Regions from separate parts of the Pseudoalteromonas sp. MMG005 genome, predicted to be linked through region 1. Evidence: predicted binding sites of a transcription regulator. Region 1 holds the regulator's gene; each other region holds the start of a gene.
The links. Region 1 encodes sigma-54, which starts transcription at its own class of promoters, with help from an activator protein. Its sites were predicted from a motif close to GTTGGCACGNNNNTNGNNT; they were not measured.

Region 1 (3,283 bases):
TTGTCAACACAATAGTAGCCTAAATCTTCTAACACTCTTAATGCAACGGACTTCCCAGAACCAGAGCGACCACTAATAATGATTAATTCCACAATTATCCCCTATTTACTAATCTTGAGCCTTAATAATACTATAGAGCTCGGTATCATTGCTGGCATGTCTCAATTGCTTACAGAACTCTTTATCTTTTAAGCTTTCAGCAATTGCAGCGAGTGTTTTCAGATGCTGTTGATTATCACCTTCAGGTACAATGAGTGCAACAAAAATATCGACTGGACGATTGTCTATGGCATCGAATGGAACCGATTTTTTACTAACTAATATCATCGCAAAAACTTGTTCGATACCTTGCATTCTGCCATGTGGAATAGCGATGCCTTTACCAATTCCAGTACTGCCTAGCTTCTCTCGTGACATGAGCGCAGATAAAACATCATGCTGTTCTAGGTGGGGTAACTGTTCATGTGTAAGTTCGCTAACGTATTCGAGAATACGTTTTTTGCTATTAAAAAGGACCGCAGCTTTACTGCAGTCCTTGTTGATTATTGAGCTAAGTTTCATGGTTAATGTCGAGTAAGCTTTTCTTTGTGTTTGATTACTTGTCTGTCTAGCTTGTCAACCAAACCATCAATAGCAGCATACATATCTTGATGCTCGGTAGAGGCAAATACTTCTGCTCCGCTTAAGTGTAAGGTCGCTTCGGCTTTTTGTACGAGTTTTTCAACATCTAAAATCACATGCACATTATTGATATGATCAAAGTGCCTTTCTAGCTTCGCAAACTTGGTGTTGACATAGTCTCTTAGTGATTCAGTTACTTCTACGTGACGACCAGTTAAATTTAGTTGCATAAGCATTTTCCTTCTTTGGTATTACGTCTTATATCAAGCTTTTACGCTGATTCGACGGTGGAATGGCTAACGACTCCCGATATTTTGCTATCGTACGTCGGGCCACTTTGATTCCTTGCTCTGCCAATATATCCGCAATTTTGCTATCACTTAATGGCTTAGCAGTATTTTCGGCGGCAATGAGCTTTTTGATCAATGCTCTAATCGCTGTGGAAGAGCATTCACCTCCGTTTTCGGTACTCACATGGCTCGAGAAGAAATATTTCAACTCAAAAATGCCCCTAGGTGTGTGCATATATTTTTGTGTTGTGACACGTGAAATAGTGGATTCATGCATCTCTACCATTTCAGCCACATCATTTAGCACCATAGGTTTCATTGCTTCAGGGCCATGTTCAAAGAATGCCTGTTGTTGCTGCACAATGCAATTAGTTACTTTCATTAACGTATCATTGCGGCTTTCTAAGCTTTTAATAAACCATTTAGCTTCTTGTAAATGCGAGCGAATAAATTGACTATCAGTGCTTGATTTCATTGAACGAGACATCGCCGCATAGTGATCATTGACTCTAATTTTCGGCATTGAATCAGGGTTTAATTCAACTAACCATCGGCCTTTCACTTTTTTCACAGAGACATCAGGTATGACATATTCAGACTCTTCGCGGATGATACTGGCCGCAGGTTTTGGATTTAAGCTGTGTATTAGAGTCATAACTTCTTTTAAATCGGACTCTTTCAGCTTAGTCTTTTTCATGAGCGTTCGATAGTCTCGACTTGCAAGTAAGTCAATGTGTTCGGTGAGCACGTGTTTAGTATGCTCCAGCCAAGGTGTACTTTTATCAAACTGATTAAGCTGGATACATAAACATTCTTGCAAGCTACGAGCAGCAATGCCGACGGGGTCAAATAATTGAATGCGTTTCAGGACAGCCTCAATTTCATCAAGTTCAATGGCATCTTCTGAACTCTCGTCATTAAGGCTTTCTAAGATTTCATCGGTCGATAAGGTTAATAAACCACCATCATCCACGGCTTCCACAATGGCGACAGCGATCCCTCTATCAGTATCACTAAACGGGGTCAGTTCTAGTTGCCACATTAAGTATTCATGGAGCGATTCGGTGGTTGCGCCTTGGTACATGTTTTCGTCTTCAGGCATAGGGCCGCTGCTTGTTGCTGGTGCAGCACTCATGTATTCATCCCATGTGACATCCATCGCAAGTTCTTCGCTAACAGTGTCTTTACTCATAGCCGCGTCTGCATCAAGCTCATAGTCACTGACTGGAGCTTCTTCAATACTGTCTGAATTAGATTCTTCTTTCGAGAGCTCTTTATGTTCTTTTTCTATATTTTCGTTGTCGTTTTCATGCTCTGATTCTTCAACTTCCAGTAATGGGTTGCTGTCCAAGGCTTCTTGGATTTCTTGTTGGAGATCTAGCGTGCTCAATTGCAACAAGCGGATAGCCTGTTGTAATTGGGGTGTCATGGTTAATTGCTGACCCATGCGCAGCTGTAACGATTGCCTCATGTATCTCTAACAATCCTTTCTATTAATCAATTATTAAAATTACCTAGATACTATAACTATAGCCTGAATTGTTCACCTAGGTAGACATCTCGAACAGTTTGATCGGCTAGCACGTGTTCTGGAGTACCTGATGCAATTAATTCACCATGTGAAACTATGTATGCTTTTTCGCACACATCAAGTGTTTCTCGTACATTATGATCTGTGATCAGAACACCTATACCGCGTTTTTTTAAATGTTCGATAATTTTCTTTATATCTAACACCGAAATTGGGTCAACACCAGCAAAAGGCTCATCTAACAGGATAAATTTTGGGTTTGCGGCTAAAGCGCGAGCAATTTCGACTCTTCGACGTTCACCTCCTGACAATGCCATACCTTGACTTGTACGTATATGTTGGATGTTGAATTCATCTAATAATTCATTAAGAATTTGCTCTCGATCAGGTTTACTCAGTTCATTACGAGTTTCTAAAATAGCCATTAAGTTCTGGTAAACGGTTAACTTTCGAAAGATGGAAGATTCTTGCGGTAAATAACCTATGCCTAGCCTTGCTCGACTGTGCATCGGTAACAGGGTGATATCGTGGTCATCAATGGTTACGGTACCGTTATCGCTTGGCACTAATCCAACAATCATATAAAAACTGGTCGTTTTACCTGCCCCGTTGGGGCCTAGCAAGCCAACAATACTGCCTGCCTCGACGGCAAGGCTGACATTTTTTACGACTTGTCGTCCTTTGTAGCTTTTAGCCAAAGCGGTTGCAGTCAAAGTACTCATTTATTATTTGCCTTGTTCTTTATTCGATTTTTTTTCTGGGACTAGAATTGTGTGCACTCGGCCAGTATTTTCATTACCTTTTTCAGCATTTATTAATTGTTTATCCATATCGTAAATTA
Region 2 (3,283 bases), on a different contig from region 1:
CGTTTTTGTAGTGTAATCGCTTTTACTTCTTCACAACGGCGCTGCTGTTTTTCAATTTTTATTTGCAGCAGCTCCTGAATTTCTCGCAAACTAAATCCGACTTCTTTTGCGCGTAGGATAAAGTGCATTTGCTTTAGGTGGGTCTCATCGTATAAACGATACCCAGCGTCGTTTCGAGAAGAAGGCGTTAACAAACCATGCGTTTCGTAATAACGTAACGTGTCTGTCGTTACGCCTAATGCGTTAGATAATTGACCTATTCTCATATCTTTCTCCTTACTGTGGTACAGTATAAACCTTAGAGTAAACCCCAAGGTCAAGCATAGCAAAGGTCGTTTATGAAAATTGTGCTATTAGATGCGAAAACACTCGCAAATAACTCTCTGTTACCGCTAACGGTGCTCGGTGAATTAGTGACTTACCAGAACACGCTACACGAACAAATAATTACCCGCTGCATTGACGCAGATGTGATAGTCAGTAATAAGGTTGTCATCAACAGTAAGGTACTCGCCTCACTGCCTAAATTAAAGTTAATTTGCGTTGCCGCCACTGGCACTAACAACATAGATTTACGTGCGGCCAAAAAACAAGGCATCGCGGTGTGTAATGTTGCTGGGTATTCAACTTCGGCGGTTGTCCAACACACCTTTACACTGCTGGGCAATTTAATGGGTAATATGCATCGATATATTGCTGATTGTAAAAATGGACAATGGCAAAGCAGCGATATATTTTGTCGTTTAGACTATCCAATAAAAGAAATCGCAGCCAAGAACTTCGCTATTATTGGCTATGGTACACTGGGCAAAGCCGTTGCAAACGTGGCTCAGGCTTTTGGTGCACACGTGATCATAGCTGAACGACCCAATGCGCGTTCAATCCGAGCGGGCAGAGTGGCATTCAAAGATGCCATTAAATCTGCTGATATCATTTCGATTCACTGTCCACTCAATGATGAAACGAAAGATCTATTTAACGCATCCGTGTTGGCACAACTAAAACCTTCCGCCGTACTTATTAATACAGCTCGCGGTGGCATAGTAAATGAACTCGCATTAGTCAGTGCCTTAAATGAACAGCAACTTGCTGGTGCTGCGCTAGATGTACTATCCATTGAGCCCGCCCAAAAGAATAACCCGCTATTTGAATATTCAGGTCATAACCTACTACTAACGCCGCATAATGCGTGGGCTGCTGAAGAGTCTATTGATAGATTAATCTATTCTCTTGCTAACAATATCAAGTGCTTTTTAAATGGTGAACATATCAACCGTGTAGTATAAAACACTAATAAATCATCAAATTAACCATTTTTTGATTTCTATATAAATTCCTTTTAATAAATAAAACTGTAAACCTTTGATTTTTAATGTAAAAATAATTGGCAAATTATTTGCAATTAAAAAAACACTATCTATCCAGGAACAAATAAAAATGAAGAAATTACTTATAGCCGCACTACTAACAACACCTTTCTTAAGTGGCTGTATTGTCGCAGTCTCAGATGGCGAAGCTGAACACAGCTGGGCTTCTGACCATCGCAGTTCTGGTTGGCAAAAACATCAAAAGTCTAATAGAGATAAAATTACCGGATTAAAGAACGGCGTTGCATATCAAACGGTTCTACAAGAATTCGATACGCCTGAATTTTCTGATTTAGTCAATAAAGGTGATAACGTGTATCAAGTCTTGTATTTCGCCACAAACAGCAAACATTCAGACGGTAAAATTACCAAAGATGAATGCACGCCATTGGTATTTAAAAATGGCAAACTGGTTGGGTACGGCGCAAGTGCGGTGTCTGAATACCTTTAACTAGGCGTCAAATAAAGCCTTGAATACGATTAATCAATAGGTGAGGATTTACCTATTGATTAATACTATACGTTCTTGATGTTGATGTGCCTGTTGTAAGGCGCTATCCGCTAACTTAAATACTTGCTGTTCATTGTCATTAAAGTTTGTGGTGATATGTACAATGCCGATACTTATACTTAAGTGAGCACAAATGGGTGACGTGCTATGGGTTATTAACAGGCTATCAACTGCATCATGCATCTGAGATGCAACTTTTTCGGCGCTGTCACTGGTACTTTCTGTAAGTATGGCCGCAAATCGAACGCCATCATAGCGCGCCACAAACCCTAGGTGCTCAATAGTCACATGCTCAAGTGCGCGTGCTACTTTAACCAAACACTCATCACCAGCAGAGTAACCATAAAATTCATTAAACTCTTTGAAATAATCAATATCAATTAACAATAAGCTCAGCGTTTTTTCATATTCCGCACACATCTGGCAGTTTCTAGCCAGTGTTTCATCCAATAAACGTCTATTCGGAATCTCTGTCAAACCATCAATCGATGCTAACTTTTCAAGTAAATCATTCTTCTGCTTAATCGCTAGGTGGTTTTTCACCCTTGCTTTAACGATAAGTGGGCTGAATGGTTTAGTAATATAATCCATTGCCCCCATTTGTAAGCCTTTTGCTTCATCATTATAGCTATTACTTGCAGAAATAATAATGACTGGAATTGCGTAAGTATGTTGCTGTGTTTTTAGCTTTTCTAATAAATCATAACCAGACATCCCTGGCATCCGAATATCTGAAATAATGAGATCTATCTCATGACTAGATAGAAATGCCAGCGCCTGCTCTGCACTTTCACATTGTGATATTTGATAATCTTCAGATAACGTGTTGTCTAGAACCACGCGGTTAAGCGGATCATCATCAACAATCAAAATACGAGCAATCTTTGGCATTTAATCCCCTAGACTTCCTATCGTTAAAAATAACTCAACTTGCTGTAATCTCATTTTTAGATCTGTAACAAGCACCTCATCTGGTGTTTTATTCGAGGTTTTTATATGTAATTCTAGTACCTTAGCTGCCTCGGCTAATCGGCAAAACCCCAACCCTGCAGCTGCGCCTTTGATACTATGAGCTAATAATGAAACCTCTTTATGACTTTCACAATTATCTAACTGATGTAAATATTCTGTACTTAGCTTAGCAAACTTTTCTAACATTGTGATTAAAAACGGTTCTTTCCCCATCACTTGCTCAAGCGCAAATGCGCGATCAAAAAACCGAATTTCTGCGGTGACATACAGAGCTAATGTCTCACTTAATAATCCTTTTTCAACGGGTTTAATTAAGTAATCATTCATGCCAACACTCAGCGCTTTATTGACTTCACCAACATTATCATTGGCGGTTAATGCAATAATGGCAACAGGTTGCTCTGGCAACGCTTTGCGCAATAGCTCTGTTGCT
Region 3 (3,283 bases), on a different contig from region 1:
ATGCTGAGTTATGGTGCAATGGATGGCTTACACCGATTAAAGCAGCAAATTGCATACCGTTACTTAGATTTGGGTTTAGCAGTTAATACAGAAGAGCTCGTGATCACCAATGGGGCTCAAGAAGCGTTAGCCATAGCACTGCAGTGTGTTGCCTGCGTTGGGGATGTGGTGGCTATCGAGTCTCCTTGCTATTTTGGTATTGTGGAACTAGTGGAAAGTCTTGGACTGAGAGCCATTGAAATTCCAGTGTGTCCCGATGATGGTGTATGGCTGTCTGATTTAAATGAAGCGTTGCTCAAACATAATATAAAGGCGTGTGTATTTTCTACAAGTATCAATAATCCGTTAGGCTCGTTTATGCCAGATATTCGTCGCAGGGCACTGGTTGAGTTGTTAGAGCGACATCAGGTCACGCTGATTGAGGATGATGTTTACGGGGATCTGCACTTTACTGAGCGACGTGGAAAGCCTGCTCAGTGTTTTACATCATCGGGCCATGTTATTACATGCGCCTCTTTTTCAAAAACGGCAGCGCCAAGCTATCGTGTTGGCTGGATGGTGGCGGGTCCTCATATTGCAAAAGCACGACGTTTAAAACGAGCGTTAAGTTGCTCCAGTTCATTGATGAATCAATGGGTGCTAGCTGACTATTTGGCTGGTGGAGAATATGACCGGCATCTAAAGCTGATGCGTAAGCGCTTACTAGATAATAAAGCGCAGATGGTTGCTGCATTGCGTCGATATTTTCCAAGTTCAGTACGATTGAGCGATCCACAAGGAGGGTGTGTTATTTGGGTCGATTTGGGTCGTCAATATAGCGGCTCCAAATTGTTTCAATTGGCCATTACACAAGGGGTCAGTATTACACCAGGTGTACTGTTTAGCGCGGGTACGCAATATGAATCATGTATACGCATGAGTTATGGCTTAGTATGGAGTGAGGTTGTAGAGCAGGCCATTGCTTTATTAGGTCAGCTTTTGCCTGAAGCAAAAAAATAGCCAGTTATTGACTGACTATTTCAGTTGGGAGATAGTTTTTCAACGTTGCGTATTGGCTACCTTTATTGGGCGTTAAAAACAGAGTAACCTGCAAACTCGGGAATATTTTGGCTTAACTGTTGTTCTTTTTGGGCTATGTCTTCAAATTGACCGCATAGTTGATTTGCTTGCTTTTCTATGACTCGAGCTTGCATTTCAACTTTTTCTTCTATGGCTTGTCCCATAGTCTCCATGCGTTGCTCGAAGCTACTCATATCACCATTTGAATTCGTCATTTCAGACCCAATTGCCACTAAAATACTACCAATAGACTCCATCATGGCACCTTGGAGTGCTGATTCGATCCGTTCTTCAAACTGTTGGTCGAAGTTATTACCAAATTGGTCAAATGTTTGCTTCCCCATAACAAAAGCACCGTCTTGGTAGAAGGTCTCGTTAATTTCAAGATGCAGCTCATCGAGTACGGAGCCGATAGAGCCCAGACTGTTTAGTTGTAGTGCATTGCTTACTTCATCTAATGCTACCCCTGCTATTTTTACACCTTCTAGCGCAATATTTGCTACTTTTGGTAACTGAACGCGTAACGAGTCAGCGTAGTTGCGCATGGCATCTTGTTGTGTTGGTGTTAGGGACACTCTTTCACCATCCTTTAATACGTCCCCACTGTCATTAATTGTCCACTTACTTTGTTGTGCCGTGGTGATGTGTAATTGTTCTGGTGTGATCATTACATCATTTTTGAACTCAACCAGGCACTCATCGGAGTTGAATTGCAACGAGTGACTATGGGTTGCAAATGCGCTAGAGCTGGTAACAAATGCGCCGAGAATAAGTAATTTTTTCATGACAATGCCTTGATTTTAATTGGGTTAGTTTTTAATAATCAAGATGAATGCCAATTTTATTTTTGTTATTTATCAATTGCATACGCTTTTTAGTTGTGATGAAAGAGCTGGTTAAATGGTAAAGAAGACTAAATTTTAGCGAAGTTGACCACAAAAAACGATGGATAAGCATTTTTTATTTACACGATAAAAAATTCTCATTGTTCAGAATGGTAATTTCGAACTAAACACTAAGAAGTGAACAGCAGTAAGCCACTTGATGAACGTGGATACGCTGTTTTTGTAACGTGATTGGAGCAGACTGTGGGTAAAACATATTCATATGATGGGCTTGATGATGATTTTACAGCTAGTGAATTTGATGAGTTAGAGCGAAATCAACATGATAAGCAAAGACGTAAAGTGAAACGTAAGATTGAAGACTATCTTGAGCAGAAGCGGTTGCGTAAAGATGTTGGTGATAACGACTTTGATTATTTGGAGTAGGTAAGTGTATCAGATATAAATAAGCTCAGAAGTACGGTGCCTTTAACTTAAACCTTAAGCGCTATGCTAGCGCTTTTTCAATGTCATTGCGTAGCTTATTGGGCTTTGTTGTGGGGGCATAACGTTTGATTGGCTGCCCTGCTTTGTTAATTAAAAATTTACTAAAGTTCCACTTGATCCGTTGCCCAAACAGACCGGGTAACTGTGCTTTAAGGTAAATATAAACAGGGTGAGTATGCTCTCCATTGACGTCGATTTTTTCCATGATGGTAAAATCAACCCCGTAATTAATTAAGCAACCTTGCTGAATTTGTTCTGGACTACCGGGTTCTTGTTGACCAAATTGATTACAGGGAAAGCCGATTATCACTAGCCCTTGTTCAGCATACTGCTGATGTAGCGCTTGTAACCCTTCGTATTGCGGTGTTAAGCCGCATTCACTTGCTGTGTTTACAATCAGCACCGCTTTACCTTGCAAAGACGAGAAGTCGAATGGTTGGCCTTGTAATGTGGTGGCAGAAAACTGATAAAAGGTATCCATAAGAGGTCCTGTTTTTGTGCTTTTTAATGATAACAACTACTCTAGCATACACTTAATTAACGTGTTCGAGTAAAAACTCAATTAATAACCGTACTCGATACGGCATGAGATCTTTGCGTGGGTAAACTAACCACGTGGCATTATCTTGCACTTGAAAGTCTGGCAAAAGGTAAATGAGCTTGCCACTTGCAATAGACTCGGCAACAATATCTTGTGCTAAATGTGCAATTCCTAACCCTTGTATACATGCATTGAGAATAGCGTGCGGATTGTTGCTACGCCAATTGCCTGCTACTTTAATCTCTTCCACTTGCTGAGTAATATTAAACCGCCAGCGGTTATTAATAGCAATTAAACAGTTGTGATTGGCCAATTCATAGGGATGAATTGGGATAGGGGTGTTTGCTATGTA

Region 2: J8M01_RS09180 (DUF3192 domain-containing protein) is a predicted target of sigma-54. The motif match lies at 1,384-1,402, and genes of this name have one in related genera.
Region 3: J8M01_RS20520 (DUF2884 family protein) is a predicted target of sigma-54. The motif match lies at 1,881-1,899, and genes of this name have one in related genera.

Annotation. Positions count from the first base shown of each region.
Region 1 covers NZ_JAGJEK010000020.1:72,599-75,881, reverse strand. The annotation lists gene rapZ (RNase adapter RapZ) at 1-92, opposite strand, end outside; gene J8M01_RS16400 (PTS sugar transporter subunit IIA) at 109-561, opposite strand; gene hpf (ribosome hibernation promoting factor) at 564-851, opposite strand; gene J8M01_RS16390 (RNA polymerase factor sigma-54) at 880-2,382, opposite strand; gene lptB (LPS export ABC transporter ATP-binding protein) at 2,439-3,164, opposite strand; gene lptA (lipopolysaccharide transport periplasmic protein LptA) at 3,168-3,283, opposite strand, start outside.
Region 2 covers NZ_JAGJEK010000010.1:15,378-18,660, reverse strand. The annotation lists gene zntR (Zn(2+)-responsive transcriptional regulator) at 1-266, opposite strand, end outside; gene J8M01_RS09185 (D-2-hydroxyacid dehydrogenase) at 339-1,286, shown strand; gene J8M01_RS09180 (DUF3192 domain-containing protein) at 1,438-1,818, shown strand; gene J8M01_RS09175 (diguanylate cyclase) at 1,867-2,769, opposite strand; gene J8M01_RS09170 (ATP-binding protein) at 2,770-3,283, opposite strand, start outside.
Region 3 covers NZ_JAGJEK010000028.1:74,011-77,293, reverse strand. The annotation lists gene J8M01_RS20525 (PLP-dependent aminotransferase family protein) at 1-999, shown strand, start outside; gene J8M01_RS20520 (DUF2884 family protein) at 1,062-1,844, opposite strand; gene J8M01_RS20515 (hypothetical protein) at 2,148-2,330, shown strand; gene J8M01_RS20510 (glutathione peroxidase) at 2,392-2,871, opposite strand; gene J8M01_RS20505 (LysR family transcriptional regulator) at 2,924-3,283, opposite strand, start outside.